2 regions of the Actinomadura sp. 6N118 genome follow, and region 2 is predicted to be linked to the other one. Evidence: predicted binding sites of a transcription regulator. Region 2 holds the regulator's gene; the other holds the start of a gene.
The links. The regulator HspR, encoded in region 2, represses chaperone genes until heat shock. The targets are predictions, from matches to a motif close to ANTTGAGTCNNNNNGACTCAANT.
Positions count from the first base shown of each region.

Region 1: the regulator HspR is predicted to act here: its motif matches at 4,968-4,990, upstream of lon (endopeptidase La).

Region 1 is NZ_JBIRAZ010000001.1:411,214-427,133, reverse strand. Features, by position in the region: gene ACH34W_RS01920 (AfsR/SARP family transcriptional regulator) at 1-2,083, opposite strand, end outside; gene lon (endopeptidase La) at 2,529-4,931, opposite strand; gene ACH34W_RS01910 (YfbM family protein) at 5,259-5,717, shown strand; gene ACH34W_RS01905 (hypothetical protein) at 5,853-6,410, opposite strand; gene ACH34W_RS01900 (VOC family protein) at 6,559-6,849, shown strand; gene ACH34W_RS01895 (HIT family protein) at 6,881-7,390, shown strand; gene ACH34W_RS01890 (GntR family transcriptional regulator) at 7,540-7,932, shown strand; gene ACH34W_RS01885 (ABC transporter ATP-binding protein) at 7,929-8,807, shown strand; gene ACH34W_RS01880 (ABC transporter permease) at 8,804-9,871, shown strand; gene ACH34W_RS01875 (hypothetical protein) at 9,916-10,233, shown strand; gene ACH34W_RS01870 (hypothetical protein) at 10,341-11,105, shown strand; gene ACH34W_RS01865 (hypothetical protein) at 11,344-11,835, shown strand; gene ACH34W_RS01860 (GNAT family N-acetyltransferase) at 11,964-12,899, opposite strand; gene ACH34W_RS01855 (DUF3817 domain-containing protein) at 13,000-13,311, opposite strand; gene ACH34W_RS01850 (hypothetical protein) at 13,350-13,712, opposite strand; gene ACH34W_RS01845 (citrate synthase) at 13,773-15,083, opposite strand; gene ACH34W_RS01840 (hypothetical protein) at 15,168-15,920, shown strand, end outside.
Region 2 is NZ_JBIRAZ010000008.1:97,386-113,305, reverse strand. Features, by position in the region: gene ACH34W_RS21970 (hypothetical protein) at 1-595, opposite strand, end outside; gene ACH34W_RS21965 (RNA ligase family protein) at 606-959, opposite strand; gene ACH34W_RS21960 (Uma2 family endonuclease) at 967-1,575, opposite strand; gene ACH34W_RS21955 (nuclear transport factor 2 family protein) at 1,688-2,074, shown strand; gene ACH34W_RS21950 (NAD(P)H oxidoreductase) at 2,118-2,693, opposite strand; gene ACH34W_RS21945 (NADP-dependent oxidoreductase) at 2,693-3,688, opposite strand; gene ACH34W_RS21940 (AfsR/SARP family transcriptional regulator) at 3,800-7,048, shown strand; gene ACH34W_RS21935 (hypothetical protein) at 7,043-7,723, opposite strand; gene ACH34W_RS21930 (SDR family NAD(P)-dependent oxidoreductase) at 7,922-8,728, opposite strand; gene ACH34W_RS21925 (DUF397 domain-containing protein) at 8,834-9,034, opposite strand; gene ACH34W_RS21920 (hypothetical protein) at 9,163-9,330, opposite strand; gene ACH34W_RS21915 (right-handed parallel beta-helix repeat-containing protein) at 9,509-10,537, shown strand; gene ACH34W_RS21910 (hypothetical protein) at 10,709-10,891, shown strand; gene ACH34W_RS21905 (hypothetical protein) at 11,012-11,206, opposite strand; gene clpB (ATP-dependent chaperone ClpB) at 11,640-14,243, opposite strand; gene ACH34W_RS21895 (heat shock protein transcriptional repressor HspR) at 14,293-14,739, opposite strand; gene dnaJ (molecular chaperone DnaJ) at 14,742-15,914, opposite strand.

The DNA of each region.
Region 1 (15,920 bases), on a different contig from region 2:
CCGCGCTCCACTCGTCGAACCGGCCCCGCAGGTCGAAGTAGGTGGTCGCGCTCTGCGCCAAGGGCCACACCGCGCCGAGGTCCTGCTTCTCCGCCGATCTCAGTTGGCCGGAAAGCTGGACACGTTCCTCGTCGAACCAGCTGAACGGTGCGGCTCGTACGGCCTCGTGCATGTGGGCGGGCGCGCGCCAGAGCGGCGCCGGGGCAGGGTCGAGGCCGTACCAGTGCGGGAGTTCGGCGTCGGCCGTCGCCGCCAGGTCCTGCCAGCCACCCAGCAGGCGGCGGAGCGCGGTGACCCGATCGGCGGGGTCCGCGAGCTCGGCGGCCATGAGGTGGATCAGGTCGTGTACGCGGTACCGCGGCCCGGTCACGCCGCGGCCGGCGGGCTCGACCAGGTGAACGTCCACGAGGTCGTCCAGGAGGCGTTCGGCCTCCGCGGCGTCGCCCGCGAGCAGGGCGGCGGGGACCCATGAGGGGAACTCCGGGGCCTCCAGCGCCCCGAGACACCGGAAGAGGCGCTGCTGATCGGGGTTCAGCGCGGAGTAGGACTCCTGGAAGCTGGCCCGCACGCCGACGTCGCCCTGCTTTAACCAGTCGAGCCGGTCACGCTGGGAGGCCAGGCGCCGTGCCATGTCCTGGACCGTCAGGTCGGGCCGCGTACGAAGGCGCGCGGCGGCGATCCGGACGGCGAGCGGCAGCCCACCGCACAACCGGACGATCTCGGCCGCCGCGTCCGGCTCGGCCGCGGCGCGCTCCGGGCCCGCGATGGCTCCGAACAGGCGCAGGCCCGCGTCGGCGGGCAGCGCGTCGAGCTGGACGGCCCGCAGCGCGCCCTCGCCCGACAACCGCCGGCGGCTGGTGATCAGAACCGCGCAGCGCGGCTCGGCGGGCATCAGCGGACGCAGCTGCTCCTCGTCCGTCACGTCGTCCAGGACGAGGAGCACGCGGCGGGTGGCCAGCAGCTCGCGGAACAGGGAGCCGCGTTCGTCGACCTCCTGCGGCACGCCCGCGGGCGGCACGCCGAGCGCGTGCAGGAAGGTCGCCAGCACATCGGCGGCGTCGGCGGTGCCGAGCCGCGCGTAGAGCTGGCCGTCCGCGTAGACCTCGCGGTTCCGGTGAGCCAGGCGCAGGGCGAGCGCGGTCTTGCCGATGCCGCCGGGCCCGGTGATCGCGATACGCGGCGGAGCCGCCCGGGGCACGCCCGAGGACAGGACGGCGTCCAGCTCCGCCAGCAGCCCTTCCCGGCCCACATGGTCGACGACATCGGCGGGGAGCTGGCGCGGCACGACGTACGGGAGGCCCCGCACGGCGTCGGCGTTCTCCGCACCGTGCACACCCGTGAGGATGGCCCGGTGGAGCTGCTGGAGCCGGGTGGACGGCTCGATCCCCAGCTCGGCCACCATGCGTTCGCGGGCGTCCCGGAACACCGCCAGGGCGTCGGCCGGCCGTCCCGCGCGGGAGAGGACGGTCATGAGCTGGCCGCTGAAGCGCTCCCGGAGCGGATGCTCCCGGACGAGCCCTTGCAGCTCGGCGGCAAGCCCGTCGTGATGGCCCCGGGCCATGTCGGCGTCGATCCGGTCCTCCAGCGCGGCCAGCCGGAGATCCTCCCAGTCCGCTGCGGCCTGCCGAACGTACGGCGAGACCACGTCGGCGCACACCGGGCCGCGCCACCGGGCCATCGCCGCGTGCAAAAGCTCGGCGGCGAGCAGGTGCTCCCCCGCCGCCATGTGCCGCCTGGCCTGGTCGACTTCGCGCCGGAAGACCAGGAGGTCCAGCTGATCGTCTGACAACCGCAGCCGGTATCCGGGCGGGACCGTGTCGATCGGCGCGGACGTGCGTTCGCCGCCCGCGCCCAGGTTGCGGCGCAGCCGGGAGACCATGCCCTGGAGCTGGACCCGCCACGAGTTGGGCGGTTCGTCCTCCCACAGCGCCCTCGCCAGCCGGTCCACCGACACGACCCGGCCGGCCTCCAGGAGAAGCAGGCCGAGCACGGCGCGCGGCTGGGGGCCACCCACGTCCAGCGGCACGCCGTCGCGTTCGGCGACCACGGGGCCGAGGACGCGGAAGTACAGCCCACCGGGCATCGGCGTCTACCTCACGGCATGCGAAAAGAGGGCGGGGAGTCGCCCACTGTAGCCGCTCCGCTCCCGTTATGCCGGATTTCCGCCAACCGCTATGCGCCTGTGGTCATCACCTCTGTGGTCCTGCCGCTTGCCTGCCCGTTTCCTGCCGCTTTCCTGCCCCCGCCTCGGCCGCCGTACGAGGCGGGGGCCGTGGCTACGGCCGACGCTGAAACGTGTCGGTCCCCGCAACGGATTGGGCGTCTCCGCGACTCGGACACGCACCGGATCTTCTCCGATGGCGCACGCCCCGCAACATGGCCCCGCCCTCGCGAAGACGCCCCGTCCTCCCGTGCGCACAGAGCATCTCGCGAGCCGCTAACAATCCGCTAAGCACGACAATCCGCTGAACACGACAGAACGCCTGTGCCAGGCCGCAGGGGCCTGGCACAGGCGTTCCCTTCTGGAATCAGACGGTGACGGGGGTGTCGGTGGTGGCGGGCTCCAGGGCCAGGTCCAGCACCTCACGGACGTCGCTGACGGCGAAGACCGTCATGTTCTCCAGCACCTCCGCGGGCACCTCCTCCAGGTCCGGCTCGTTCCGCTTGGGCACGATCGCGGTCGTGATGCCGAGGCGGCTGGCCGCGAGCAGCTTCTGCTTGAGCCCGCCGATCGGGAGCACCCGCCCGGTCAGGGAGACCTCGCCGGTCATCGCGACGTCCGACCGGACCGGCCGCCCCGACAGGAGCGACGCCAGCGCGGTGGTCATCGTGATGCCCGCGCTCGGCCCGTCCTTCGGGATCGCGCCGGCGGGCACGTGGACGTGCACGCCGCGTTCCTTCAGGTCGCCGACGGGCAGTTCGAGCTCGGCGCCGCGCGAACGCAGGTAGCTGAGCGCGATCCGGGCCGACTCCTTCATGACGTCGCCGAGCTGGCCGGTGAGCGTCACCCCGGTGTCGCCGGTCTCCTTGTCGGCCAGCGACGCCTCGATGTAGAGCACGTCACCGCCCGCACCGGTCACCGCCAGGCCCGTCGCCACACCGGGCACGCTGGTCCGCCGCTCGGACTTGCTGAGCTCGACCTCCGGCGTGAACCTGGGCCGTCCCAGATAGTCCTTCAAGTCCTCGGCGCCGACCGCGATCGGCAGCTCGGCCTTCTCCAGCGCCACGTTCGCGGCGACCTTGCGCAGCACCCGCGCGATCGACCGGTCCAGCGACCGGACGCCCGCCTCCCGGGTGTACTCCCCGGCCAGCAGCCGCAGCGCGCCGTCGTCGAACGCGACCTCGGCGGCCTCCAGACCGGCCTTCTCCAGCTGGCGCGGCAGCAGGTGGTCGCGGGCGATCGTGACCTTCTCGTCCTCGGTGTAGCCGTCCAGTTGGACGAGCTCCATGCGGTCCAGGAGCGGCCCGGGGATCGCCTCGATGACGTTCGCCGTCGCCAGGAAGAGCACGTCGCTCAGGTCGAGCTCGACCTCCAGGTAGTGGTCCCGGAAGGTGTGGTTCTGCTCCGGGTCCAGGACCTCCAGGAGCGCCGCCGTCGGGTCGCCCCGGTAGTCGGCGCCGACCTTGTCGACCTCGTCCAAGAGCACAACAGGATTCATCGAGCCCGCCTCGCGGATGGCCCGCACAATCCGGCCCGGCAGAGCGCCGACATACGTACGCCGGTGCCCGCGGATCTCCGCCTCATCTCTCACGCCGCCCAAGGCGACACGCACGAACTTGCGCCCCATGGCCCGCGCCACAGACTCGCCCAGTGAGGTCTTGCCGACTCCAGGAGGACCGGCCAGAGCCAGCACAGCCCCAGACCTGCGCCCGCCAACGACACCGAGACCCCGATCCGCACGCCGCTTCCTTACGGCGAGGTACTCAATAATGCGCTCCTTGACATCACCAAGCCCCGCGTGGTCGGCGTCCAGGATCTCCCTCGCGCCCGCGATGTCGTACGAGTCCTCGGTCCGCTCGTTCCACGGAATGTCCAGGACCGTGTCGAGCCACGTCCGGATCCAGCCGCCCTCGGGTGACGCATCCGACGAACGTTCGAGCTTGTCGACCTCCTTGAGCGCGGCCTCACGCACCTTCTCGGGAAGGTCGGCGGCCTCGATCCGTGCCCGGTAGTCGTCCTCCTCGTCCGCCGGGTCCCCGTTCAGCTCGGCGAGCTCCTTACGGACGGCCTCCAGCTGCTGCCGCAGCAGGAACTCCCGCTGGGTCTTCTCCATCCCCTCCTGGACGTCCTTGCGGATGGTCTCCGCCACATCCAGCTCGGCAAGATGGTCCCGCGCCCAGCCGATCACCAGATCGAGCCGCTCCACGACATCCGCGGTCTCCAGCACCTCGATCTTCTGCTCGATCGACAGGTAGGGCGCATACCCCGCGTTGTCGGCCAGCGCCGAGGGGTCATCGATCTGCTGGATCACATCGACGACCTGCCAGGCGCCCCGCTTCTGCAGGATCGCGCTCACCAGGCCCTTGTACTCCTTGGCCAGCTCATCCGCGCGCCCACTCGTGGCCGGCACCTCGATCTCGGTGCCCTCAACCCACAGCGCCGCACCCGGCCCCGTGGTCCCGGTGCCGATCTGCACCCGGGAGACACCCCGGACCACAGCCCCAGGCTCTCCCCCGGGCAGCCGCCCCTCCTGCTCGATCACGCCCAGCGTTCCCACCGCGGCGTACTGCCCGTTGAGCCGAGGCACCAGCAGCACCCGCGGCTTGACGGCGGACCGGATGCCCGGCCCCTTCGACTGGGCCACCGCACGTGCCGCCTCGATGGCCGCCCGCACCTCCGAGCTCTCGGAAAGGTCCAGGGGAACGACCATGCCCGGCAGAACGGCCCCGTCGTCCAGGGGCAGCACCGGCAGCGTCAGGGTCTCGCTCATGCTCAGCTCCAAAGTCTCGTAGGAACCCCACCCGAAGGTTGAGTCATACACACTCAAGAAAACGGAGCAGCAATTTGTTTCCTCAGCAACGTTCGCTCTAAGCGATCACCACCCCGATGTCCCGTCCGCGCACCGGCGGCAGGACTTCACCGGCTTGCCTGGGCCTGCCCGGAGATCTGAACGGCATCCGTTGATCACGCTCAGGCCCGCTCAGCGCCTCAGGCCACGGTGAGTTCGAAGTCGACGTGTGTACCAAATGCCTGTGCGACTGGTTTGTCGGTGATGTCGAGTGGGCCCGCTGCTTGGTGACGCGTAGCATCCCTGGACATGCTTGGAGTGCACTTCGCCATCACCGCCGACCATGAGCGACTCCTACTCGCGACGGACGCGGGGATCGGAGAAATCCTCGAAGACATCGAAGAGAGCTGGGACGACGACGTTCTCTCGGTATCCACTGACAAGGCGTGGGACGAGATGCACCGCTGCCTCAGCGACGGAACTCTCGACCCAGATGGCGGCGAGTATCCATTGTCGTACGCCGTCCTCGGCGGCCGGCATCTGCACGAGGAGTACTACGTCGTCTACCTCAACGCAGCCGAGGTTTGCGACGTGGCCGAGGGGCTTAGCCGGGTGGATGAGGCATGGCTGCGCCAGCGGTTCGACGCCATAGAAGATGCCGACCACGGCGGTGACTTCGGGTACGTCTGGGAAAACTTTGTCGACGTGCGGGCGTTCTACGAGCGAGCGGCCAAAGCAGGACGTGCGGTCATCTTCACGGCGACCTGAGACCGGGTCTGATCAGCTCTTCCGCCCGGGAGGTCGCGCTCTCAGCGTGGAGTCGCTGGGGCTCGTGCCAGGTGGGGCAGTACGTGACCATGGACTGCCGAAGCCGCCGAGACCTGACCGTCTCCTGCGGAGGGACTACAGCAGGTGCAAGATGCCCTGCTCGGCAGCGAATTCTTCTGGTGACCGCTGAGGCGGTCTTGCCAGCAGAGCTTCGGCCGCTGCGTTCCGGCGCGCGCTCCCGAGCCCGACGCCGATGCGCTCCAGGCGCGGGTGCTTCGCCAACTGCTCGAATGCCTCGACAGGCAAACGAGACTCGCTAACGAGTACTTCACGAAGCTGCGGGGCACCGGCAAGACCCTGCAGCGCGGTCGCCTCGCGCAGAGCCTTGAGCTCCGTCAACTCAACCCGCCGCAACGCGATACAGCCACGCATCTCGGGCAGTCTGGTCACTTTCCCGAGCGAGTCGAGCCACAGCCACACCAACGATTCAAAACCGGTGAGCACGTTCAGGTCCGCTACTCCCCGCACCCGACGCAACGCCAGATAGCGGACGCCGGAGAGGCGCCCCAGCCAATCCACGTCCGCCAACGAACCCAACGTCAGCGCCACCGAATCCAGCCGAGTCAGGTCGACATCAGCGAGCACCTGATCCACCGGAAGCCGCCACAGGGCAAGCCCTCGAAGATCGGCCACCGCCGTCAGGATCTGCTTTGCGACCCGCTGCTCAGCTCACTGGCGCCTGCAACCTTCTCGTGGAACGGACACGCTCGCCGGCGCTGGGCGGAGCCGGCGACGGACGTGGGAGGTTTGGCTGGACTGACGGGTAATTCGGGAGGGCCCTGTGCGGGTAGCTCTGATCGTGATCTACACGGCGAGGTTGGAAGAGTGCCGGGCCTTCTACACGGACCTCGGCCTGCCACTGGCGCTGGAAAGGCACGGTCAGGGGCCGGAGCATTATGCCGCGGAGCTCGATGACGGCACGGTGGTCGAGCTCTACCCCGCCGGTCCGCGAGGCGAGACCGGTCGTCTACGGCTCGGTTTCACCACTGTCGCTGCTGCAGGGCTGGAACCCGGACGTCACCTTCTAGAAGATCCGGACGGGCGCACGGTCGAGCTGGTCGTCATGGGTTGACCTGCGAGTTCGAGCGGACTGAGGAGCGCGGATGACGGACCGGCAACCCATGGACCATGAGGCTTACCAGGCTCAGGCAAGGAGCGGGCCGTGCTTCGTGTGCTCCTTCCTTTCCGGCCACCCCGACTATGCACACGAGACCATCTACGAGGACGACGACCACGTGGCCTTCCTCGACAGGTGGCCCACCGTGCCCGGCAAGGTCTTGGTCGCTCCCAGGCTGCACATTGAGCACGTTGTCGGCGACCTGGACGAGGCCGCCTACACCCGCCTGATGCTCGTCGTCCGCAGGGTGGCATTGGCCGTCGAAACGGTCTTCCGACCCGAGCGCACCTATCTGCTTTCCCTGGGCAGCCAGCAGGGCAACGCGCACCTGCACTGGCACATCGCGGGGCTCCCCCCAGGCGTCCCGTACCGGCAACAACAATTCCACGCGCTCATGACCGACAGCGGCGTACTCCGCATGGATCAGGCCAGCACCTCCGAAATGGCAGCCCAGCTACGCCAAGCAGTCCACGCGCAAGGCCGGCCGCTCCCGTAACCGATTCCCTGACACTCTCCGCGGGACCATCAGGGGGGTCTGACCTGCTGTCATGGCGCGTCAGGTTGGCGATCACCGGGTAAGCGGGGTTGACAGCCTGTCCTTATAGGGTCTTATTGTACTAGTTAGCTAGATGTTTGGGGTGAAGCATGATCGAGTTCCATCTGGATGAGCGGTCGGGGTTGTCGCCTTATCTGCAGCTGGTGCGGCAGGTCCGGCAGGCATTGCGGCTGGGGTTGCTGCGGGAGGGGGATCAGCTGCCCACGGTCAAGGAGGTCGTGGCGCGGCTGGCGATCAACCCGAACACGGTGCTGAAGGCCTATCGGGAGCTGGAGCACGAGGGGCTGGTGGGGGCGCGGCCGGGGGTCGGCACGTTCGTGACCGCGACGCTGGCCGACGCGTCGCTGGCGGCGCACGGGCCGTTGCGGCAGGACCTGCGGCGGTGGCTGGCCAAGGCGCGGCTGGCCGGGCTGGACGAGGAGAGCATCGAGGCCCTGTTCATGACGACCTTTCGGGCCGCCGCTGAGGAGGACATAGCGTGACTGTCTTGCGAGCCCAGGCGCTGGGCAAGAAGTACGGGAGCCGCTGGGCGCTCAAGGACTGCGACCTGGACATCCCGGCCGGGCACGTGGTGGGGCTGGTCGGTCCCAACGGGGCGGGGAAGACCACGCTGCTCAATCTGGCTGTGGGGCAGTTGCGCCCTACGGCCGGTGACATCACGGTGCTCGGGGACAAGCCTGGGGCCGGGCCCGCGCAGTTGGCCAAGGTCGGGTACGTCGCTCAGGACACTCCGACTTATGCAGGGCTAAGCATCGCCGACCATCTACGGCTGGGCGCACGACTCAATCCCGGCTGGGACGATGGTTTGGCCAGGGAACGTCTTGAGCAGCTCGGCCTGGAGCTCAATCAAAAGGCGGGGAAGTTGTCGGGCGGGCAGCGTGCCCAGCTGGCTTTGACCCTGGGCATCGCCAAGCGGCCAGAGCTGCTGGTTTTGGACGAGCCGGTGGCTGCGTTGGACCCGCTGGCGCGGCGGGAGTTCCTGCAGGGGCTGATGGAGGCCGCGGCTGAGCAGGAGCTCAGTGTGCTGCTTTCCTCGCATCTGGTGTCCGACCTGGAACGGGTCTGCGACTACCTGATCGTGCTCGTCGGTTCCCGGGTGCGGGTGGCGGGCGAGGTCGATGAGCTGCTGGCCACCCACCATCGGCTTACCGGGCCGCGTCGTGACCGGCTGCCTGCTGATCAGCACGTGGTGTCAGCGAGCCATACCGAACGCCAGAGCAACTTCATCGTCCGGACCACGGGGCCGATCCACGACCCGGCCTGGACGGTCACGAAGCTCAGCTTGGAAGACCTTGTGCTGGCCTACATGGACGAGCGCACCCAGACCCACCTGCGCGCTTTGGAGGTCCAGCGATGATCTGGCTGACTTGGCGGCAGTTCCGCGCCGCCGCCGCGATGATGGCCGCCGCCCTCGCCGCGCTCGCCGCCGTGCTAGCCCTGACCGGCCCTGGCATAGCGAACGACTATGCCTCCGGGATCGCCACCTGTACGGGCCAGAACGGCGGCTGCTCGAACTACGTCCAGGCGTTCTTCCACGACCACCAGGCACCCTTCCTCGCCGTCACCGCGATCATGCTGGTCCTGCCGGCTCTCGTCGGGCTGTTCTGGGGAGCGCCGCTGATCACCCGGGAGCTGGAGACCGGAACGCACCGGCTGGTGTGGAACCAGAGCATCACGCGCACCCGCTGGCTGACCGTCAAGCTCGGGCTCGTCGGCCTGGCCTCCATGGGCGCCGCCGGTCTGGGCAGCCTGGCGGTGACCTGGTGGTCCGGCCCCATAGATAAGGCGGCCGCGGGCAACTCCCCCGGCTTCCCGCGGATGGGCCCGCTGTTGTTCGACGCCCGCGGCATCGTCCCCATCGGGTACGCGGCGTTCGCCTTCGCTCTCGGGGTCACCCTCGGGATCCTGGTCCGCCGCACCCTGCCTGCCATGGCCATCACCCTGACCGTGTTCGTCGCCGTCCAGGTCGCCATGCCGCTGCTGGCCAGGCCCCACTTCGTCGCGCCGGTCAAGGCGACCATCGAGCTGCCCCAGGCGGAGATCGACACGCTCGGGATCGAGGGCCGTGGCGGGCCTCTTTACCTGAGCCTGGAATCTCAGGTGGCCACCGATCCGGGCGCCTGGGTCCTGTCGAGCCGACTCATCAACGCCTCAGGGAAGACGGTCGGCGAAACCGTTCCCGTGTCCACGGAGTCAGGCCCCTGCGCACCGAGGCCGCTCGGGGAGCGAGGCGAACGGCCCGAGCGGGCAACGTCGCCGTGCCTCAACGAGCTGAAGCGGCTCGGCTACCGGCAGGAGCTGACCTACCATCCCGCCAGCCGCTTCTGGACCTTCCAGTGGTACGAGACCGCCATCTACACCGTTCTCTCCCTCGGGCTGGCAGGGCTCTGCTTCTGGCTGGTCCGCCGGCGCCTGTCCTAGGGACTACATGCCGCGGGCGGGATAGCGCGGTTAGGGTCGGCGTTATGGATCTTGGACTACTGGCACCGCACACGATCGTCATCGTCGTGGCGGTCGCGCTCTTCGGCGTGGCCGGGCTCATCACAGCGATCAAGCAGGAGCAGGGCCAGCGGCGGGCGCAGCGGCGGGTGGCCGCCGAGGTCGGCCGACTGGAGCTCACCGAGATCCGCGGGCTCCTCCGGCGGGGCCTGGCGACACCCCACCCGCAGTACTGGCAGGTGCTGGAGGAAGGGCTCGTGATGTTCCGGCCGCGCGACCGGCAGGAGGAGCTCCAGCGCCAGCAGCTTCTCCAGGAGGTACGGCTCAGGCTCATGGGCGGCTGACCGATCACGGCCCGGGGGTGTCCGATCACGGCCGGGGCCTGTGCGAATCGCGCTTTATAGGTGATCATGATCCTTCGTACGACGAGGTGCGCGGTACTGGAGGTTTCGTGAAAATTGGCATTCGATTCGCCGCCGTGACCGGTGTGGCGATGGCCGCGGGCCTGGTGTCCGTCCCTGCCGCCCATGCGACGGGCGGCGGCGTGCGGCACGACATCGTGGTGAAGGAGAACAAGAGAGGGTTCAAGGCGCTCGGGCCGGGCTTCGTCCTGAAGCTGAACAAGGACGGCATCGTCACCCGGGTCAACGAGGATAAGTTCGGCGATCCGAGCACCGGCAACCCGATCGTCCGGCAGCTGATCGACTTCGCCGGGCGCACCCTGCGGCCGTTCGTGTGCGAGAACGGGACGTACACGATCAAGGCCGGGACGTTCAAGCGGGCCTGGCGGTTCTCGCTGCTGGAGCGGCGGCCTGCGATCTACCCCGAGCAGTTCCAGACGGCCTTCCCCGGTTTCGTCACCCCGTTCCTCGGCGAGATCGACGCGACCGTGACGGACGCCGCCGGGGAGACGCTGCGGGTCTTCATCTCGGACCTGGGGTACGAGGCGCGGACGAAGAACGGCGGGTTCCGCGGGACGTACCCGATCCACGGCCTGATCGTCGACGGCAAGGGCAAGGTGCGCGACCGCATCTCGCTCATGGGACGCTTCAAGTCGGGGGCGGACGGGGCGAACGCCCGGTACTGGATCGAAGACCGGGGCACCTGCCACCAGACCGCCAACCTCAACTGGGGCCCCAACACCGACCGCGTGGTGGTGACCGGGCCTCTCCTGGTCCTCCCGTTCAACTCCCCCGTGGTGACTCCCAGGCGATGACGTTCTGGCGTTGAGGCTGGTGCCGCCCCGGCGGCACCAGCCTCTTTTGTTGCGCGCACTTCCTCACCCTCCGTCGCCTGCCTTGAACGATCTCGGCCGCCAAATCTTCGTTGACCTGGGTTTACGGCCCCATGACGCTGGGGTACTTACCGCAACGAGATCGTGACGCAGAGTGAAGGCGAACCCCTGGACCGGTAAAGATCCAGCTCCTGAGCTCCGCCGTTCAAGGGAGGGTCACATGCGGTGTTCGACGTCCGGCGCTGCCGTCACCGATCTCGTCGACGGCTTCCTACCTGGCTTGGTCCGGACGGCCGAGGGCGTTCCCGGCATACCGCACACGGCGGCGCTCGGCGACACACCTCGGGTCCTCGGCCGTCCCGGACCGGCCCCCGCGCTTCGCCCGGCACCGCGCGCGGCGTCCGGCGCGAAACCGACCGGCCTGCCGCCACGCGAGCGCGGAGTGGCGGCAGGCCGCCGGTCCACGGACACCACAGGCACCACAGACAGCACGGCCGTCCGACCAGACCATCCCCGGACGCCGGCGCCGTACGCCCCCGCGGCACCGCCGTCCTTCACCGCCGGGCCGGCGGCATCGTCGAGCAATGCCGCCGGCCCGGCCATCCAGCGACCGTGCGCCTCGCCCGCCGCCCTCGCGGGAGACGCGGACGCGCCGCTCATCGGCCGACAGCAGACCGGTCCGCTTCGGGAGGGGGGTGAGAACGCGACCTAACCGGAACGAACGGGCGGACCGGATCCTGTCCCGACCCCGTCCCGGGCCGCCCTGAAGGAAGTTTCGCACCGCTGCGACGCACGGCCCGTGGAGGCACACCGCCGCCACGGGCCGTGACGCACCCGCCCTCAGGACGTCTGGAACTTCTTGCGCCAGTACTGTCCGTGGATGACGTCGCCGAACCGTTCGACCGGCTCCTCCTCCAGTTCGAGCTCGAATCCGGTGGCACGGTAGATCCGGTGCGCGGGCCGCTGGAGCGCGGTCGTCCAGAGCATGATCTCCGCGTAGCCGGCCTTCTCCGCGAAGCTCAGGCATTCGCGGACCAGGGCGGCGCCGATGCCCAGCCCGCGGGCGTGCGGCTCGACATGGAGCAGCCGCAGCTGGGCGACCGTCTCGTCCTGCTTCATACAGAAGACGCTGCCCACCGGTTCACCGTCCACCTCGGCGATCCAGGCGTTCTCGCACGTGGGGTCGTGCCCCTCCCCGTACCCGGCGACGATCTTCGCGACGAGCCCCTCGTACGTGCGGTCCCAGCCGACCTCCTCGGCGTACAGCGCGCCGTTCCGCTGAACGACCCAGCCGAGCTCGCCGGGCCGCAGCGGGCGCAAGATGTACGTCTCGCGGGACCGCGCCTCCTCGTTCAGCACGCTCCGGATGGTCTTCATGGCCGCCACCAGCCGGCGCCGGTCCTCGCCGGGCAGCCGTTCCAGCATCGCCTGGATCTCGCCGACGGAACGGTCGTCCAGCATCGCGAACACCTCCCGGCCGTGCGGCGTGAGCCGGACCACCTGGCGGCGCGCGTCCGCCGCGGACCGCTCCCGGGCGACGATGCCGTCGCTCTCGAACCGGGCCAGCATCCGGCTCAGGTAACCGGGGTCAAGATCGAGGCTGCGACGCAGTTCCAGGACCTCGGTGGCGTCACGCTGCGCCAGCTCGAAGATCACCCTTGCCTCGGTGAGGGAGTACGGCGTCTTCAACAGGCCCTCGCCGAGCACCCCGATCACGCCGGTGTAGAAGCGGTTGAACGACCGGACCGTGGCGATCTCGTCCGCGATGACGTCCACGACTCACCTCCGCGCTTATGTTTGACTCAGTCAAACATAAGCGCGCGAGGCGGCCCCGGTCCAGCGAACCGAGGCGATCAGGCCCAGCGAACCGAGGCGTTCAGGTCTGGACGGCGGCCAGCTCCCGCGCCTCGCGGACGATCTTCCGCTCGATGAAGAAGGCGAGGAAGGGGATCAGGCCCGCGGAGACCATGATGGCCATCTGCTTCAGCGGCCAGCCGGTCTTGCGCCACAGGTCATAGGCGATCGCCAGATAGACGATGTAGAGCGCGCCGTGGATCGGCGAGATGATCGCCGACGGGGTCCCGTTGCCACCGATGTAGCGGATGGGCATTCCCACGAAGACCACGAGGAGCAGCATCACGCCGACGACGATGGCCAGGAGGCGGTACCGGGTGATGGCCGCTTCCACAGATCACACCTTTCTCAGGGGAGGTGACGCGAGGACGGTCAGTCGCGCCGGTGACTCTCGGAGTTGAGGCGCGCCAGGTAGCGGTTGTAGGCCGCCAGGGCGGGGTCCTCATCCTCCTGCTGCCGGATGATCTCGCGCTTGACCGCGGCCTCCGCGGGCTCCTCGATCACCTTGGGCGCCGAGCGGCTCTCGTCGCCGCTCAGCTCGTCGCGGATCATCTTGATCCACATCGCGATCACGAAGATGGCGAAGATCGGCCACTCGAAGGTGTAGGCCCAGCTGCGGTCGTTGCCCGCCTGGGCGCGGTCGTACTGCCACCATCCGAAACCGAGGAACGAGGCGCACAGCACGATCGCCAGCGCATGCAGTCCGAGCCAGCCGGGGGTGAGGAACCTTCGCACGTCATCGAGACTACCGCCGGTCTCCGCCAGCCCACACACAACCCCGTATAACCGCGTCTGTCATGACCGCGTCCGCCGCTTCGCGGCCGGTGGCAACGGCGGACCGACGTAGATGGCCCGTGGGCGGAGCGGGCTGGTGCGTTCGTACTCCTCAAGGGCGTGCGCGATCCAGCCCGCGGTGCGCGCGACAGCGAAGATCGCCTCACCCGAGCCCGGGGGCATCGCTGCGACCGAGGTGAGGGTGGCGAGGGCGAGATCGACATTCGGCTCGGGCAGCCGCCGCCGCGCCGCCTCGGTCAGCACGGTGTCCGCAACGGCCAGCCACGGGTGATCCGGCGCCACTTCCCTGATCAGGTCGAACAAGACGGAGGCGCGCCGGTCACCGGACTTGTAGATCGAATGGCCGAAGCCGGGGATGCGCTGACCGGCGCGCAGCCGCTCGCCGATCACGCGGCCCGACCGGCCGGGCTCGCCGATCTCGGCGAACATGCGTTCCGCGCCGAACGAGGCGCCGCCGTGCAGCGGGCCGCCGACCGTGCCGAGCCCGACGGCGACCACGGCGTACGGGTCGGCCCGGACGGACGCGGCGACGCGGGCGGCCAGCGTCGAGGCGGCCAGCTCATGATCGGCCAGCAGCACCATCGCCGCCCCGGCCACCCGCAGCAGCCCCGGCTCCGGCGGGCGCGCGCTCAGCCGGCCCCACAGCCGTCCGGCGATCGTGCTGTCCGCGTCCTCACCCGCGGCGGGCAGGGCGTCGACGAGACCGGCGATGAGGGCGCGGGCCGTGGCGATGACGCCCGGCCGGTCGAGCTGGAACCGGAGCGGGTCGACGGCGGCCAGCGCCGTGGTGATCACCTGGAGCCGGTCCAGCGGCAGCACATCACCGGGCAGCCCGGACTGCGCGGCGACGGCGGCCGCGAGACCCTCCTCAGGCGCGCGCCAGGTCCCGCCCACGGCGTCCACGTCGGGCTCACCCTCGCCTGGCCCGTCCTCGCCCGGCTCCTGCTCGCCCGCCTCGCCCTCGCCCGGCTTCTGCTCGCCCGGCTCCTGGTCGCCTGTCCAGAGCCAGCTCGCGACTTCCTCGAAGCTGCTTGTGGCGGCGAGCTCGGTGGCGTCCCGCCCCCGGTAGTACTGCCGGTCCGCGCCGAGCGCGGTGATGGCCGACTCGATCGCCAGCTCGGTGGGGCTCGGCGGGCGCCGGGGCCTGCCGCGCCGGGCGAGCTCCTCGATCTCGTCGGCGTCGAAGAGGCTGCGCCGCCCGTCGGCGTCGGGCCTCCGCTGCAGCACACCACGACTCACGTACGCGTACAACGTGGCGGGCTTCACACCGAGCCGTTCCGCCGCCACCTCGGTGTCGATCCACTCCCCCACCGGGCATCCCCTCGCCTCGGACCATCGGCAGCATTGATTTTGATCAATATTGATACATGTTGATGAAGGTGTCAATCTGAGCGCATGCCTCAGATTCATTTCCTTGACGTCACCAACCGTGACGGTGTTCAGACCGCCCGGACCGGGCTGTCGAAGTTCGGGAAGACGATGGTGAACTTCTATCTGGGCCGGCTCGGCGTGGCCCAGTCGGAGATCGGCTTCCCGTTCCTGTTCCACGAGGTGCCCTACGTCCGCGCGCAGGTCGCGCTGGCCAAGGCCGGTGCCTTCGTCGACCTCCGGCTGTCGGGCTGGTGCCGTGGCGTCGCGCAGGACGTGGAGAAGGCGCTGCCGCTCGGGCTCGCGCACTACAACCTGTCGATCTCGACCTCGGACTACATGATCGCCAACAAGTTCCGGGGCAGGCTGGACCGGGACGCGATCATCCGGGAGATGACCGCCGCCGTCCGTACCGCCAAGTCCGGGGGAGCGCGGACGGTCGGGGTCAACGCCGAGGACGGCTCGCGCACCGACGACGGGTTCCTCACCGAGTTCGCCCTCGCGGCCAAGGAGGCGGGCGCCGACCGGGTCCGCTACTGCGACACCATCGGCGGCGACACCCCCGACCGGATCCGGGAACGCTTCGCCAAGCTCGCCGCCGCCGTGGGGATGCCGGTCGAGACGCACTGCCACAACGATCTCGGGCTGGCGGTGGCCAACTCGGTCTCCGGCGCGCTCGGCGACCTGGAGGCGGGACAGGATGCCTGGATCAACACCTGCGTCAACGGCGTCGGCGAACGGGCGGGGAACGCCGACCTGCTGTCCACAATCCTGGCGTTC
Region 2 (15,920 bases):
TTTCGAGTGCGGGGGACTCGGTCGCCCGGATCAGCAGGCGGATCGCTTCAGGGCAGTCCGCCTCGGCCACGCTGGAGAGCGCCCTGGTCCGGTCCTCCATGTCGATGGCCTCGTCGAACGCCAGCGCGGCGAGGACCGCCAGCAGGCGCGGGCTCGGCACGTCACTCCTGGCGAGCGCCGTGCCGGCCGCTGCGCACGCGGGGTCGTGCACGTTGCCGTTCGTGGTCTCCAGGGCGTCCGCGATCAGGTCGGCGTCCGCCGGCTCGGCGATGTTCATCATCGCGTTGAGGGCGCTCGCGTGGTTGGAGCCGTCCGGCATGGGCGGCTGCCGGAGGAGGTCGCGCGCTACGGCGAGCACCTCTGTTTCATACTGTTCGACCACGCTCTCGCCGCCGAAGCGGGTCAGCGCGCCGGAGTACTGAAAGTGGTCGAGCGCGATACCTGCGGCGGCCGTGTCGCCGCTGTGCAGCATGGTCCTGAACGCGCGCAGGTACGCGCCCTCCTCCGTCGGCTCCATCAGCTCGTCGAGCGCCTGATTCAACTCCTCGTCCAGGTCGCTGTTGTTCCAGAAGAAACTGTGGAAACCGGCTACCACTTTTCGCCTTTCACTCGTACTCGGTGCCGCCCTTGCGGGTGAGGTACGCGGGCGATACGAACTTGCCGATCGCCCGGCCGCCGGTGATGGGGCTGTAGCGATCGGTTGCCGTTCGAACGACCAGGCCTTCGCGCAGGTGCGCGTCCTTGCCCGAGATGGTTTCGCGGCCGTTGGCCAGGGCCATCAGTGCGTCGGCGTTGTACGGGCCGGCGTCGAGGACGGGGGCGGATGGGAGGCCAACGGTGGTGAGGATCTCGGTGAGATCGGCGGGGTCCAGCCAGCGGATGCCGGCGTCGGTGGAGACCGCGACGTCGAACACCGCGTAGCCGGGGCGCTCGCCTTTGCCGTTCGCTCCGTACGCCAGTTGGCGGTCAGACTTGTTCTAGCTCGTCGAAAGACACGTTGAGTTTGATGCCCTCGGGAAGCTCGGTGACCAGGGATCCGCGATGGACCGCAGCCAGCTGGTAGTTGCGGCCGCTCCAGTCCAGGCGATGCTCTTCGACCGAACCGATCCGGTCTCCGTCCATGACCACGATCAGGTAGACGGGGATGCCCTGGGCTGCGTATTCGGCACGCTTGTCGTTGAAGTCCACCTCCTCGTCCGAGGACGTGATCTCGACGGCTGTGATCACGTCATCCGACCAGAGCCGGGCTCCCCGATCCAGGCACCGCAGGACACTGACGTCCGGGCGGCGGAAGGTGAAGCGTTTCCCAGTTCGGACGACGTGTGGATTGCGATGCCGATAGCGCATGTCGGTGTCCTGAAGCACCGTGAGACACGGTTCGGCAGGCCGGACGGCGAGCAAGGCCATGGTCAGGTTGCGGGAAACCAGTTGATGCTCTGGCGTCGGAGACTCGCAGAACACCACCCTGCCGTCCACGACCTCGATGCTCTTGCAGACCTCATCGGGCAGCGCCTCGTACTCCTCCTCCGTGATCAGCAGGCTGGACGGATCCGTGGCCCAAACGGGGAGCGGCATTGCGATGCTCCTTTGCGAACGTGGTCATCCAGCTCAGCAGCCTATCGAGAAGTCTCCCGGTGGCCGCTCCATGCTGTGGGCTTGGGCAATGTGATTTCTTGGACGGGTGGACATGCGGGAGGCTGCGGAACGGTTTGCGAGGGTTTGGGAGGCGGCGTGGGCTCGGTCTGATGTGGACGCGATCGCCGAGTTGTACGCGGAGGATTGTGTTCATCGGTCGATGCCGTTCCGACCGCTGCATGTGGGGCGGGTTGCGTTGGTTGAGTATCTGCGGGCGAGCTTCGCTGAGGAGCCTGCGTCGGACGTGCGGTTCGGGACGCCGATCGTCGATGGCGACCGGGCGGTGGTGGAGTTCCGGGTGCTCGCTGACGGGCCGATCACTCTGGCGGGGTGTGCGTTCGTGCGGTTTGCGCCGGACGGGCTTGTCGCCGAGGTGCGTGATTACTGGCACGTGACTGAGGGGCATCAGGAGCCTGCGGGCAGGCTTTTCCTTAGCTGACGTCTGGCGGCGCCCCATCGGATTGGGGCGCCGCCAGGATGTTTCAGATGAAGGTGGTTAGGACAGTGTCGGCAGTGGTCAGGGGGTCGGTGGGTGTGCTGCCGTCGGGGATCGTTCCGTAGATGAATTGCACCGAGACGTCTTTGATGCCGCAGTAGTTGGAGATCCCGACCTGGAGTTGGCGGGCCAAGAGGTCGTTCAGGCCGTGTTCGGCGTACGACTCCTGGGACTCGCCGGCTAGGCCAAGCCACAGCATGCGCTTCTCGGCTAGGCGCGCCTTGCTGCGGCCGTACGCGAAGCCGTAGTTCCAGACCCTGTCGATCCAGCCCTTGAGGATGGCCGGGAGGCCGTACCACCAGACTGGGAAGACCACCACGATGAAGTCGGCCGCGTCGATTCGCTTCATGTGGTTGCGGACTTCGGCGGAGTAGGGCTTGTCGCGGTTGGTCCAGTCGGGTTCGTCCTCCAGGGTCATTCGCGGGTCGAAGCCTTCGGCGTGGAGGTCGAGGACGTCGACCGTGTAGTTGTTCTTGGTTAGGTGATCACGGGTTTGCTCGGCGACCTGGGCGGTGAGGGAGTCGCGGCGGGGGTGGGCGACGACCAGCAGTGCCTTGTTCATCAGAGGCGCACCAGCATCTTTCCGGTGTTGGCGCCGCGCAGCACGCCGAGGAAGGCGGCCGGGGCGTTCTCCAGGCCTTCGACCACTGTCTCCTCGGTGTGCAGGGTGCCGTCGGCGAGCCAGCCCGCGGCCTTGCCGATGTACTCGGGGAAACGGTCGAGGTGGTCGGTGACCAGGACGCCGCGCAGGGTGAGGCGCTTTGTGACGGCGCTGTAGAGGTTGCGGGGACCTGGGACCGGCGCGTTGTACTCGCTGATCATGCCGACCAGTGCGACGCGGCCGTGGACGTTGAGTGTTTCGATGGCGGCCTCCAGGTGGTCGCCCCCGACGTTGTCCACATAGACGTCGATGCCCTCGGGAGCATGTTCGGCCAGCTGGGCAGGGAGATCGCCGGTCCGGTAGTCGATCGCGGCGTCGAAGCCGAAGTCCTCGACCAGCTTTTTGGCTTTCTCCGGGCCGCCCGCCGAGCCGATCACCTTGGCCGCGCCGAGCTTGCGGGCGAGCTGGCCGGCGACGCTGCCCACCGCGCCCGCCGCGCCGGAGACGAAGACCACGTCGCCTTCCTTAACCGGAGCAATGTCGGTGACGGCCAGGTAGGCGGTCAAGCCCGTTGTCCCGAGCGCCCCAAGGTAGTCCTCCGGGCGGGCGAGGCCGGTGTCGATCACGACGGCGTCTGAGACGTTCAGGACGACGTGCTCGCGCCAGCCCAGGAAGTGCGTCACCTTCGCGCCGACCGGGATGCCCGGGTCACCGGAGGCGATCACCTCACCGACGGCGCTGCCTTCCAGCGGCGCGCCGATCTGGAACGGCGGCATGTACGACTCGGCGTCGTCCATGCGGCCCCTCATGTAGGGGTCCACGGACATCCAGGTGTTGCGGACCAGAATCTGGCCCTTGCCCGGCTGTGGGACTTCGACCTCGGTGAGCTCGAAGTTGTCCGGCACCGGCTCGCCGGTGGGGCGGGACGCAAGGCGGATCTCACGGGAAATCATCATCAGTGCCTTTCGCAGGGTGTTTCGTTCGATGTCCTCACTCTGTCGGTGTGCGCTTCGGGTCCCCTGTAGGTCCGCTGTAGGTCGACCCGCAGCGGCGGTTAACCTGCGTTCATGCGATTCGGGGTGCTCGGTCCGCTCGCCGCCTGGACCGACGACGGGCGGCCCGTTCGCCTCCCCGAACTGAAGGTCCGCGCGCTGCTCGCCGACCTCCTGGCGTACGAGGGGCGGCCGGCGTCGGTCGACCGGTTGATCGATGACCTGTGGAGTACGGGCGACCGGCTGCCGCGCAATCCGATCAACACGCTCCAGACGCGGGTGTCGCAGTTGCGGCGTGCCCTGGAGGCCGCCGAGCCAGGGGCACGGGAACTAGTGGTCTCGCGGGCCCCCGGCTATCTGCTGGCAGTGGATCCACAGGCTGTGGATATGGCGCGCTTTCGCGCGCTCGTCGAGCAGGCGGGGGCGACGGATGATCTCCGTGCCAGGGCGGAACTCCTGGCTGGGGCCTTGGCGTTGTGGCGGGGCCCGGCATACGCGGACTTCGCCGACGAGGAGTTCGTGCGCCCCGCAGCGACACGTCTGGAGGAAGAACGGCTCGCCGTCCTGGAGGAGCACGCGGACGCTCGGCTGGAGCTGGGCGAGCACATCCTGCTGCTCGGCGAGCTGGGCGACCTGGTGGCCCGGCATCCACTCCGCGAACGTCTGCGCGCCGTGCATCTGCGCGCTCTCTACCAGGCAGGACGGCAGAACGAAGCGCTCGCGAGCTACGCCGACCTGCGCGAACGGCTGGCCGACGAGCTAGGCCTGGATCCAAGCCCCGAGCTCGCCATCCTCCACGACGCGATCCTCCGCCAGGACCCTGCCCTCGACTCGTTTCGTTTTGCGTCCGGCGGCGGTTCTGGGTCCGGGGGCGGTTTGGCGCCAGATGGTGGCTCTTCTGGTTCAGGTGGCTTGCCTGGCCCCGGTGGCACATCTGGTTCAGTCGGCAGTTCTGGAGCTGGTGGCGCTTCGCGCTTGGGTGGCGCGATTGGGTCGGGGGGTGCTTCTGGCTCGGAAGGGGCTGTGCGGGGCAACTTGCCTGCCTCGTTGACCGATCTCGTCGGGCGGGAGGATGCGGTACGGCAGGTGCGCGGGCTGCTGGACGAGGCGCGGCTGGTCACGCTCACCGGGCCCGGCGGCGTCGGCAAGACCCGGCTTGCCTTGGAGACGGCGCGGGCGGCCTCCGGTGCGTTCCCCGATGGGGTTTGGCTCGTCGAGCTGGCGGGGCTCGAACCTGCGTCCAGCGCCACACCGGCCGATGTCGTCGCGACGGCGCTTGGGATCCGTGATGACGAGGCTGGGGATTTGGGCGGTCAGCTGGAGAGTGCTCTGCGCGGGCGCAGGTTGTTGCTGGTGCTGGACAACTGCGAGCACGTGATTGAGCCTGTTGCGGATTTGGCTGAATCGCTCCTTAAGGCGGCGCCTGAGCTGCGCATTCTGGCTACGAGCCAGGAGCCGCTCGGGGTGGACGGGGAGACGCTGTGGAATGTGCCGCCGCTCGCGGAGTCCAGCGCCGTACGGCTCTTCGTGGCCAGGGCGACGGCGGCCGCGTCCGGATTCGAGCTGACGCCGGAGAACGCAGAGGTCGTGACAGCGATCTGCCGGCGGCTTGACGGGATCCCGCTGGCCTTGGAGCTGGCGGCCACCCGCGTGCGTGCGCTGGGTGTCGAGGAGCTGGCCAGTCGTTTGGACGACCGTTTCCGCGTACTGACGTCCGGGCGGCGTGGTGCCCCACCGCGCCAGCAGACGTTGCGCGCCATGATCGACTGGAGCTGGGAGCTGCTGACCGGGCCGGACCAGGTTGTCCTGCGGCGGCTGGCGGTTCATGCGGGCAGTTTCACGCTGGCGTCGGCTGAGCACGTGACCGGCGAGGACGTCCTCGATGTGCTGTCGCGGCTGGTGGACCGATCGCTCGTCCTCGTGGCCGACGGCCCGCGTTACCGACTGCTCGAATCGGTCAAGGCGTACTGCGTCGAGCGGCTGCGGGAGGCGGGGGAGTACGAGGAGATCCGGCGCAGGCATCTCGCGTTCTACACCGGGCTGGCTGAGCGTGCTGAGTTGCGTGGTCCCCGCCAGCGGGAGTGGCTCGAACGGCTCGACCGGGAGACCGCCGAGCTGCGCGCCGCGTTCGAGGGCGCGACGACTGCGGAGAGCGCGTTGCGGCTGGTCAACGCGCTGGCCTGGTATTGGTATCTGCGCGGCAGGTGGACCGAGGCGCAGCGGTCACTGGAGTGGGCGGTCGGGCTTGACGGCGGGCCGGAGGCGGGGCGCGCACAGGCCCGGGTGTGGCAGGCGGGTCTTGCGTTGCTGGGCAGCGACGGTGCCGAACGGGGCGGCGCGGAATACGAGCTGATCGACGATCCGGTGCTGCGTGCTCGGGCCCGATGGTTCATGGGGTTCGCGCAGCGCGGTTTCAACGATCTCGACCGTACGAGTGAGCTGGTCGGCGTGGCGCTTGAGGAGTTCCGGGAGCTGGGGGACCGCTGGGGAGTCGCGGCGGCCTTGGGTGTGCGGGCCACCGTTGGGAGGGCACGTGGGGATCTTGTGCAGGCACGCCTGGACGCTGCGGAAAGCGAGGCGGGTTTCCGTGAGGTCGGTGATAGGTGGGGGCAGCTGAAGGCGACCAATACGCTCGGCGAGCTGGCCGAGATCTCGGGCGACTACGACCGGGCGGCGCGGCTGCACCGTGAGGGTCTGCGCATGGCCGAGGAGCTCGAACTCTGGACCGACGCCTCGTTCCGCCTCTCGGGACTTGGCCGGATCGCCCTGCTCACCGGCGACTTCGCGGCGGCCGACGAGTTCCACGGACGGGCGATGCGGCTGGCCGCCGGGCAGTCCAACAAGGTGGCCGAACACTTCGCCGAGGTCGGCCTTGCGCTGAGCGCACGGCGGCAGGGCAAGTTCGACCAGGCCGAGGCTCATCTCGGTAAGTGGGTCGAGTGGATCCGCGGTGTGGACGGCGAACCCGGTTTGGCCCTTGTGTTGGCCGAGCTCGGCTTCGCGGCTGAGCAACGCGGTGACGCCGAGGCCGCCCTTGCCTTCCATCTGGACGGGCTCGCGTCCGCCCGCAAGATCGGCGATCCGCGTGCGGTTGCGCTTGCTTTCGAAGGCATTGCTGGGGTGCGTTTGCTTGCCGGGGAGCCGGGGCAGGCGGCCCGGTTGCTGGGGGCGGCCACCGCTCTCCGCGAGTCGGTCGGTGCTCCCCTGCCCAAGGCCGAACGAGGAGATGTGGACCGCATCTCCGCTGCGGTACGCGAGGCCCTATGTGATGAGGCCTATACGGCAGGGTTCGAACGCGGTGTCAGTGACGGTCCTGGGCTATAGCGAAAGCAGCTTGCCGGGACCGAACCGTTCGACGGCCTCCCGCAGAGCTGCGGACTCGCCCTCCGGCAGCTCGATGACATAGCGCTTTCCGCGCAGTCTTGGCGCGGGCGGTGGAGCGTTGACCACAAAGCAGTCCAGCAAGGTCGGACGGTCCGAATCCTTGATGGCGTCGACCGGGAACAGTTCAGCACGGGGCGCGTCCCCTTCCTCGATGAGGACTGCCGCGATCTGCGCCCACTCCAGCCCGCCTTCGATCCGCCCGCCGAAGACCGGCCACATTCCGCGGGGATCGACGGCCAGGTACGGCGTGCCGAACCGGGCCCGGATCTGGCGCCAGACGACGAAGCCGAGAATCGCCATCCAGGGGATCCAGATCCCCCAGGCCTCGACCCGTTCACCCATCGACACCGGCCCCTTGTCGCCGGCCTCGTTCACCAGACCGGGCACAGCCGTGCCGTACAGCGCGTACAGCGGCGGGTAGACCGTCAGCGCGATCGCCACGAGGACCACGAGGACGATGAGGGGGCTCGCGACGATCAGTTGCGTCCGGCCCAGCCGTGCCCATGCCTGGCGGCTGAGCTCCCGGCGCCGGGCGCGGCGGATGGGCTCGATCTTCACCCTGGCCGCCTCGGGACCAGGCTTGCGCGGCTTCACTCGGGTGTCGCTTTTCGGCACGCCGCACACCATAGGGCGGGACGGCCCAGGTCGGAAGGTCTTCCGCGACTGTTCGCCCTGCCCCGGCCCGGGGGCGTGCGCCCGGCAGTCCGACCGGGTCGCCGGCCCTCCGGGCCAGTGGCAGGCTCTTCCGAATTACAGGCTCGATTGTGCCCGTCCGTTCGGCAAGAGAAATCGTTCAGCCGCGCAAAGAGGTCGTCAGAGCTCCTTCAGGAATCCGCCGTCCACGGCGAGCTCCGCACCGGTCGTGCTGGCCGAACGAGGCGAGACCAGCAGGGCGACCGCGTCGGCGACCTCCTGCGGCTCCACCAGGCGGCCCGTGACGAGGTTCATCATCTCGGGCGCGACCGTGTCCATCACGGCGTCGCGGTCGGCGCCGGTGGCACCCGCCAGGATGTCGGCCGCGCCGCCCTCCTCGGTCCACCACGCCGTGCGCACCGGGCCAGGGGAGACCGTATTGACCCGGATGCCCTGAGGGCCGAACTCCTCGGACAGTCCCTTGGTGAGGGTGTTCAGGCCGGCCTTGGCGGCGGTGTAGTCGTAGTTCATCGGGCCGGGGTGCCGGGCGAGGGTCGAGGAGATGTTCACGATGGAGCCTCCGCCGCGCTCCAGCATCACCGGGATGGCGGCCCGGACCGCGCGTACGACGGAGAAGAGGTTGAACTCGAACATCTGCCGCCAGTCGTCGTCGTTCGGCGTCAGGAAACCGAAACGTGGCAGGGACACCCCGGGCGGAGGGCCGCCCGCGTTGTTGACCAGGATGTCCAGCCCGCCGAACTCCTCCACCGCCCGTTCGACCAGCAGGCCCGGCGCGTCCGCGTCCATGAGGTCGACCGCGACGTGGACGAGGTTGGGCCCGGCCAGCGCGTCGAGCTCGGGGCTGCTCTTGCGGGAGGCGGCGACGACGCGGGCGCCTTCCTCCAGCAGGGTGCGGGTGATAGCCAGACCCATCCCCTTGGACGCACCGGTGACGATTGCTATACGGCCGGAAAGCTGCAGGTCCATATTCCCACCTTGAGAGGTACGGTCCCGTCCTGGTGGACGGAGAGAGCTCTTAATGAGCTTTCAATTAGCCGAACCCCACCGGACCCGTGGTGGTTGCAGTTTCAATCAGAAAGTTTTCCGGGAGCGGTGAATGGCCCGCAGCAGTGTGCGCCACTCTTCGTCGGCGAGGGTGAGAACCGGCCCGCCGGGGCCGTTCTTCGAATCCCGGAACATCACCCGACCGTGGAGCCGGGCGACTTCCACACAGTTACCGCCGTTCGGGCCGCTGTAGCTGCTCTTACGCCAGACTGCGCCGGTCAGGTCCATTAATTCCTCACCGTTTGTCACTCGCGCCATGAACAAATGTACGACGTACGTTACATGCCCTCTGGGCGAGAGACATGCCGGGGACCGGGCGATCGGACCGGAGTTTTTCCGGGCGCGGCGGGCCCCGGCTACAAGCGGCTTCGGTGGCGGAGCATCACCAGGCCCGCGATGGCGGCGAGCACGAGCACGCCCGTCGTGACGTTCACCGCGATCTTGAGTGCGCCGTCCTCGATGAGGCTGAAGACGACGTTGGCGGCGAGGCCGGCGACGAGCACGATCCAGAGCAGGGCTTTCACGGGATTCCTCCGCGGGTCGGGAAGCTGTCGGGAACGTGATCCACTCTGCTGGACGGGGATCGCCGGAACGAGCGAGCAGGCTCCCGAAACCGGGGTGTAGCCAGATACACCCTCGCGATCCGGTCGGTGGTGAACAATGTGCACCGCCCGGATGATCACTCTCCTCCAGAGGAGCACGATGCGCACACTCGTCACCACCTCACTTGCCTGTGCGACCGCCATCGGCACCGTCCTCGGCGTGCCTCCCGCCGCCGCGGCGGCGCCGACGGAGATCACGGTGTACGTGAACCCGTCCGGCACCGCGACGGCCTCGGCCGAGGCCGACACCGCGACGGCCTCGGCCGCGGGCGCCGGTCTCGCCGCGGACCGCGCCGTCCGGACGCTCTCCGACGCGGTGCGGGTGGTGAAGGCGAGAGGCGCGGGGGTGTCCAAGGCGACGATGGTGCTCGCCCCGGGCGTCTACTCCGGCTCGATCGACCCGGGCGCGGACCTGCCCGCCACCAGCCTCGCGGTGAAGTGCAGGAACGCGACCCTGGACGGCAAGGGTGCCGCGGGCTACGCGATCACCCTGCGGACCTCCAGGTCCAGCGTCGAGGGCTGCAGGATCAAGAACTACACGGTGGGTGGCGTGCTCGCCAGCGGCAGCGGGGCGCTCAGCGGCATCGTGGTCAGGAAGACCACGTTCAGCGACCTCGGCACCAAGCGGAAGAAGAACCGCGGCAAGAACGGTTTCGGCGCGGTCCATCTCAAGAACGTCCGGTCGGCGAAGATCACCGGCAACACGTTCCTGCGGCTGGAGAACTCGCAGCGCTACAAGAAGCGGGTGAACGGCAAGCTGGAGGTCATCGACAAGTACGGCAACATGCACGGGGTCTACTTCGCCGTTCGCAGCTCCGGCAGCAAGAGGGCGTACAACGTCGTCAAGGGCAACACGTTCGACACGATCTCGGGCGACCCGATCCGCATGAGCGACGGCAGCAGCTACGTCTACGCCTCGGCCAACAAGTTCCGGAACGCGGGCTCCAACGGGATGGTCACGTACTGGTGGTTCTCCCGTGACCGCCGATGCGCCAAGCACAACTACGCCTACAAGAACAGCGGCCGTTCGGGCTACAAGCGCCCTGGGGGCTCATCCAAGACGATCCCGCACGTCAAGTCGGCTTCGGGCTGCAGCGGTTCGGTGAAGGACGGCGCTGCCCCTCGCTGAGATCTGAGCCGTCGCTGCCTGAGACGTCGCCATCTGAGACGTCGCTGCCTGAGTACGCATGCCTAGGTCATGGGGGAGATAGCCCTACCTCGAGTTGGGGAGCTGAACGGATAGTGACGGCTGTGCCCGTTCCGTAGTTTCGATGCAGGACGATCTTCGGAGGAACGGGCGATGAACCGACACGATGTGCAAGCCGTCAGGACCGCGGCGGGCGGCCAGGGCAGGCTGCGCCGGCGCCTGACCGTGGCCGCGCTCCTGATCGGGCTCGGCGCGGCGTCGTCGGTCGTACCGCACCCGGCGAACACGTTCGAGAAGTTCACCGGCTCCGGCAGCGGACAGCACATGACGCCGTAGAAGGACAGCACATGACGCGGTAGAAGGACGGCACATGACGCCCTAGAAGAACGCGCCGGGGGAAGGTGCACGGGGGGCGAGCGGGCCCTGGTTCATGGGAACCAGGGCCCGCTCGTCGTCTCAGCGGCCCCGGTTGAGCTGCCGGGTGGGCAGCTGCCGGGCGTTCCGGCGCCCCGCTCCGCCGCGCGCGAAGGCCGCGGCGGACTTGGGGTCGACGTTGCGCTGCTGGTGCTTCTTCTTGTTTTTCTTCTTGCCGTTGTCGCTCAGGTTCTTGGCGGCGAGGATATTGGCGAGGTCCTGGTTTTGGGCACGCATAAGATAAACCTCCGAGCACGCTTGTGAACGGTCGCCGAATAGCGGTCATGGCGGACCGGTAAATGGACGAGGAGCGCTCGCCGGAGCGTTCAGGACAAGGTCACGTCCGGTGCGGACGCGGGAACGCGTCTGCTGCGGACGAAGAGAACCAGGGCTGACATGCCGGGAGCGATGCGATGGGAGCGGGCCGCGCGAAGCGGCGACTGTGCTCAACCGTGAGGATCAGGACTCCATGCGGGAGACTTTATATACGAGTCCCCCGCCCGTCAACCCCTTTCTCCGGAGAATTCGTGTGCATGCGAAAGGCCGCCGCCTTGTGCATGCGAAAGGCCGCCGCCCACAGCACTGGGCGGCGGCCTCTGCCGGCCGATGACTCGGCGTATACATACACGGCCGACCACTCGGTGTATACACGGTCGGCCACTCGGCGTATTCACTTGGCCAGGGACAGGCCCTTCGCCGGGCTGACAGTGAGGGTGTCGGCGGCCTCGTCGAGATCCACGACCACCCGGTCACCATCGCGGACCTCGCCCGCCAGCAGCTCCCGGGCGAGCTCGTCGCCGATCGCGGTCTGCACGAGCCGGCGCAGCGGGCGCGCCCCGTACAGCGGGTCGAAGCCGGTCAGCGCCAGCCACTCGCGGGCCGCGTCGGTGACCTCCAGTTCGAGCTGCCGGTCGGCCAGGCGCGCGGCCAGGCGATCGACCTGCAGGTCCACGATCCGGGTCAGCTCGTCGGTCGTCAGCGCGTCGAAGAGGATCACGTCGTCGAGCCGGTTGAGGAACTCCGGCTTGAACGAGCTGCGCACCGCGTTCATGACCGCGTCGCGCTTGGCCCCGTTCTCCAGCGTCGGGTCCACGAGGAACTGGGAGCCGATGTTGGACGTCAGGATCAGGATCGTGTTGCGGAAGTCGACCGTGCGGCCCTGCCCGTCGGTGAGCCGGCCGTCGTCCAGCACCTGGAGCAGGATGTCGAAGACCTCGGGATGCGCCTTCTCCACCTCGTCCAGCAGCACGGCCGAGTAGGGCCGGCGCCGGACGGCCTCGGTGAGCTGGCCGCCCTCCTCGTAGCCGACATAGCCGGGAGGGGCACCGACGAGGCGGGCCACCGAGTGCTTCTCGGAGTACTCGCTCATGTCGATGCGTGTGATGGCCCGTTCGTCGTCGAAGAGGAACTCCGCCAGGGCCTTGGCCAGCTCGGTCTTGCCGACGCCGGTCGGGCCGAGGAAGAGGAACGAGCCGGTGGGGCGGTCCGGGTCGGAGATGCCCGCACGGGCACGGCGCACCGAGTCCGAGACCGTCTTCACAGCGGCGCGCTGCCCGATGAGGCGCTTGCCGAGCTCGTCCTCCATGCGGAGCAGCTTGGCGGTCTCGCCCTCCAGCAGGCGGCCCGCCGGGATGCCGGTCCAAGAGGCGACCACGTCGGCGATGTCGTCGGGGCCGACCTCCTCCTTGACCATCGCGTCGGCGTTGTCGGTCTCGGCCTGCTCGGATGCCTCGGCCAGCTGCTTCTCCAGCGCCGGGATCTCACCGTACGTCAGGCGCGCGGACGTCTCCAGGTCGCCGTCGCGCTGGGCGCGCTCGGCCTCGCCGCGCAACTGGTCGATGCGCTCCTTGATCTCACCGACCCGGTTGAGCCCGGCCTTCTCGTGCTCCCACCGGGCGTTCAGCGAGTCGAGCTGCTCCTGCCGGTCGGCGAGGTCCTTGCGGAGCCGCTCCAGGCGCTGCTTGGACGCCTCGTCGGTCTCCTTGGCGAGCGTCAGCTCCTCCATCTTGAGCCGGTCGACGGCGCGCTGCAGCTCGTCGATCTCCACCGGCCGCGAGTCGATCTCCATGCGGAGCCGGGACGCCGACTCGTCCACGAGGTCGATCGCCTTGTCCGGCAGGAACCGCGCGGTGATGTAGCGGTCGGAGAGCGTCGCGGCGGCGACGAGCGCGGCGTCGGAGATCACCACCTTGTGGTGCGCCTCGTACCGGCCCTTGAGCCCGCGCAGGATCGCGATCGTGTCCTCGACCGACGGCTCGCCCACGAAGACCTGCTGGAAACGGCGCTCCAGCGCCGGGTCCTTCTCGATCCGCTCGCGGTACTCGTCGAGCGTGGTCGCACCGATCATGCGCAGCTCGCCGCGCGCCAGCATTGGCTTGAGCATGTTGCCCGCGTCCATCGCGCCCTCGGCCGCGCCCGCGCCGACGACCGTGTGGAGCTCGTCGATGAACGTGACGACCTGGCCGTTGCTCTCCTTGATCTCGGTGAGCACCGCCTTGAGGCGTTCCTCGAACTCGCCGCGGTACTTGGCGCCCGCGACCATCGAGCCCAGGTCGAGCGAGATCAGCCGCTTGTTGCGCAGCGACTCGGGCACGTCACCGGCGACGATGCGCTGGGCGAGGCCCTCGACGACGGCGGTCTTGCCGACGCCGGGCTCGCCGATGAGGACCGGGTTGTTCTTCGTGCGGCGGGAGAGCACCTGAACGACACGGCGGATCTCCGTGTCACGGCCGATGACCGGGTCGAGCTTGCCCTCGCGGGCCGCCGAGGTGAGGTCGACGCCGTACTTCTCCAGCGCCTTGTAGGTGTCTTCCGGGCTCTCGCTCGTCACCTTGGCGTTGCCGCGCACGTCCTTGAACGCGTCGAGCAGCGCCTGCGGGGTCGCACCGAACTCCTTGAGGAGCGCGGCCGTCGGGCCCCCGTCGGCGGCCAGGCCCACCAGGAGGTGCTCGGTCGAGACGTACTCGTCCTCAAGCTCCTCGGCTCGGTGCTGCGCGGTGTTGATGACGCGCTGGAGCTGGCCGGAGAGGCGCGGCTCGGGAACGGTGGAACCGGACGCCTTGGGCAGCTGGGCGAGCTGCTCCTCCACCCGGCGGCGCACCGCCTGCGGGTCGGCGCCGACTGTCTTCAGCAGCGGCACGGTGGTGCCCTCCGGGACGGTCAGCAGCGCCGCGAGCAGATGAAGGGGCTCGACCTGTGGGTTGCCCTCGCCCGCGGCCTGGCGAAGCGCCACGGTCAGCGCTTCGCGGCTCTTCAATGTCAGCTTGTTGTCCATGGTTCTTCGTTCGCCCCGTGATCTGTGATGGTCAGTCAGAGTGGCGTCGTCAGTCAGAGTGGCGTTCGTGCCAGATCACGACGCCCGTGTGGCGGATCGGCACGAGGTCGGTGCCCGGTGACTCGGCGACGTCGCCGCGCCTGCGTTGCTGCGCCAGCCGCGCCGCCACGGCGCGGGTCGACTCGAGCTCGTTGGCGAGGTCGTCGATCGCCGCGTGCGCCTTGGCGAGCTCCTCGCGGAGATGGATGTTGTCGCGCTGCAGCTCGAGGATGTGCTTGATGCCGGAGAGGTTGATGCCCTCCTCCTGGGAGAGCCGCTGGATCTCCCGCAACTGCACGATGTCGCGCATCGAGTAGCGGCGGCCGCGGCCCGCGGTGCGGCCGGGAGAGACCAGGCCGAGCCGGTCGTACGTCCGCAGCGTCTGCGGATGGAGACCGGACAGCTGCGCCGCCACCGAGATCACATAGACCGGGGTGTCGTCGCCGAACGGGTCCATGATCACTCCTCTCGGGCCTGCTGGAGCAACTCGCTGCGCAGGTCCTCGCCGTCACCGGCGGCGCGCAGCCGCTCCAGTGCCTCGCGGGTCGTGTCGTCGAGCTTCTGCGGCACCTGCACGTCGAGCGTGACGAGCAGGTCGCCCTTGGTGCCGTCGCGGCGGGGAGCGCCGCGGCCCTTCACGCGGAGCGTGCGGCCGTTGGGTGTGCCCTCCGGCAGGCGCAACGTCACCGGCTGGCCCTGGAACGTGGGCACCTTGATCTCGGCGCCCAGCGCGGCCTCGGGGAACGTCACCGGGACCGTCAGGGTCAGGTTGTCGCCGCTGCGGCCGAACGCCTTGTGCGGCAGGACCTTGATGTTCACGTAGAGGTCGCCGGCCGGGCCGCCGTTCTCGCCGGGTGCGCCCTTGCCCTTCAGCCGGATCTTCTGCCCGTCGGCGACACCCGCCGGGATACGGGCCTGGATCGTCCGGGTGCCGGTCGCGCGGCCGCTGCCGTGGCACGTGGTGCACGGGTCGTCGACGACGAGCCCGCGACCGCGGCATTCCCTGCACGGCTCCTGGAAGCCGAAGTTGCCCAGGTTGCGCGTCTCGTGCCCGGTGCCCTCACAGGAGGGGCAGACCCGTGGCACGGTCCCGGCCTTGGCGCCGGTGCCGCGGCAGGTCGGGCAGGCGGCCTCGCTGGTCAGCTTGATGGGGACGGTCACGCCGTTCATCGAGCGGCCGAACGACAACGTCACGTCGGTCTCGACGTCCGACCCGCGCCGTGCGCGCCGCGTGCCGGCCGTCCGGCTCCCGGCCCCGCCGCCGCGGTTGAACAGGCCGCCGAAGATGTCGCCTATGCGCTCGCCGGCGCCACCCGCGCCACCAGAGGTCCCGGTCTGCCCGAAGAGGTCGCCCAGGTCGAAACCGAAGCCGCCGCCCTGCTGGCCGCGGAAGCCACCGGGCATGGCCCGCATGGAGTCGTACTCCTTGCGGCGCTTCTCGTCGGAGAGGACGTCGTAGGCCTCGGAGACCTCCTTGAACTTCTCCTCGGAGTCGACGTCACCCTTGTTGGCGTCCGGGTGGTACTTGCGCGCCAGCTTGCGGTAGGACTTCTTGATCTCGTCCTGCGAGGCGGACTTCGAGACACCCAGGACCTTGTAGTAGTCCTTCTCCAGGTAGTCCTTGGTGCTCACGGCGCC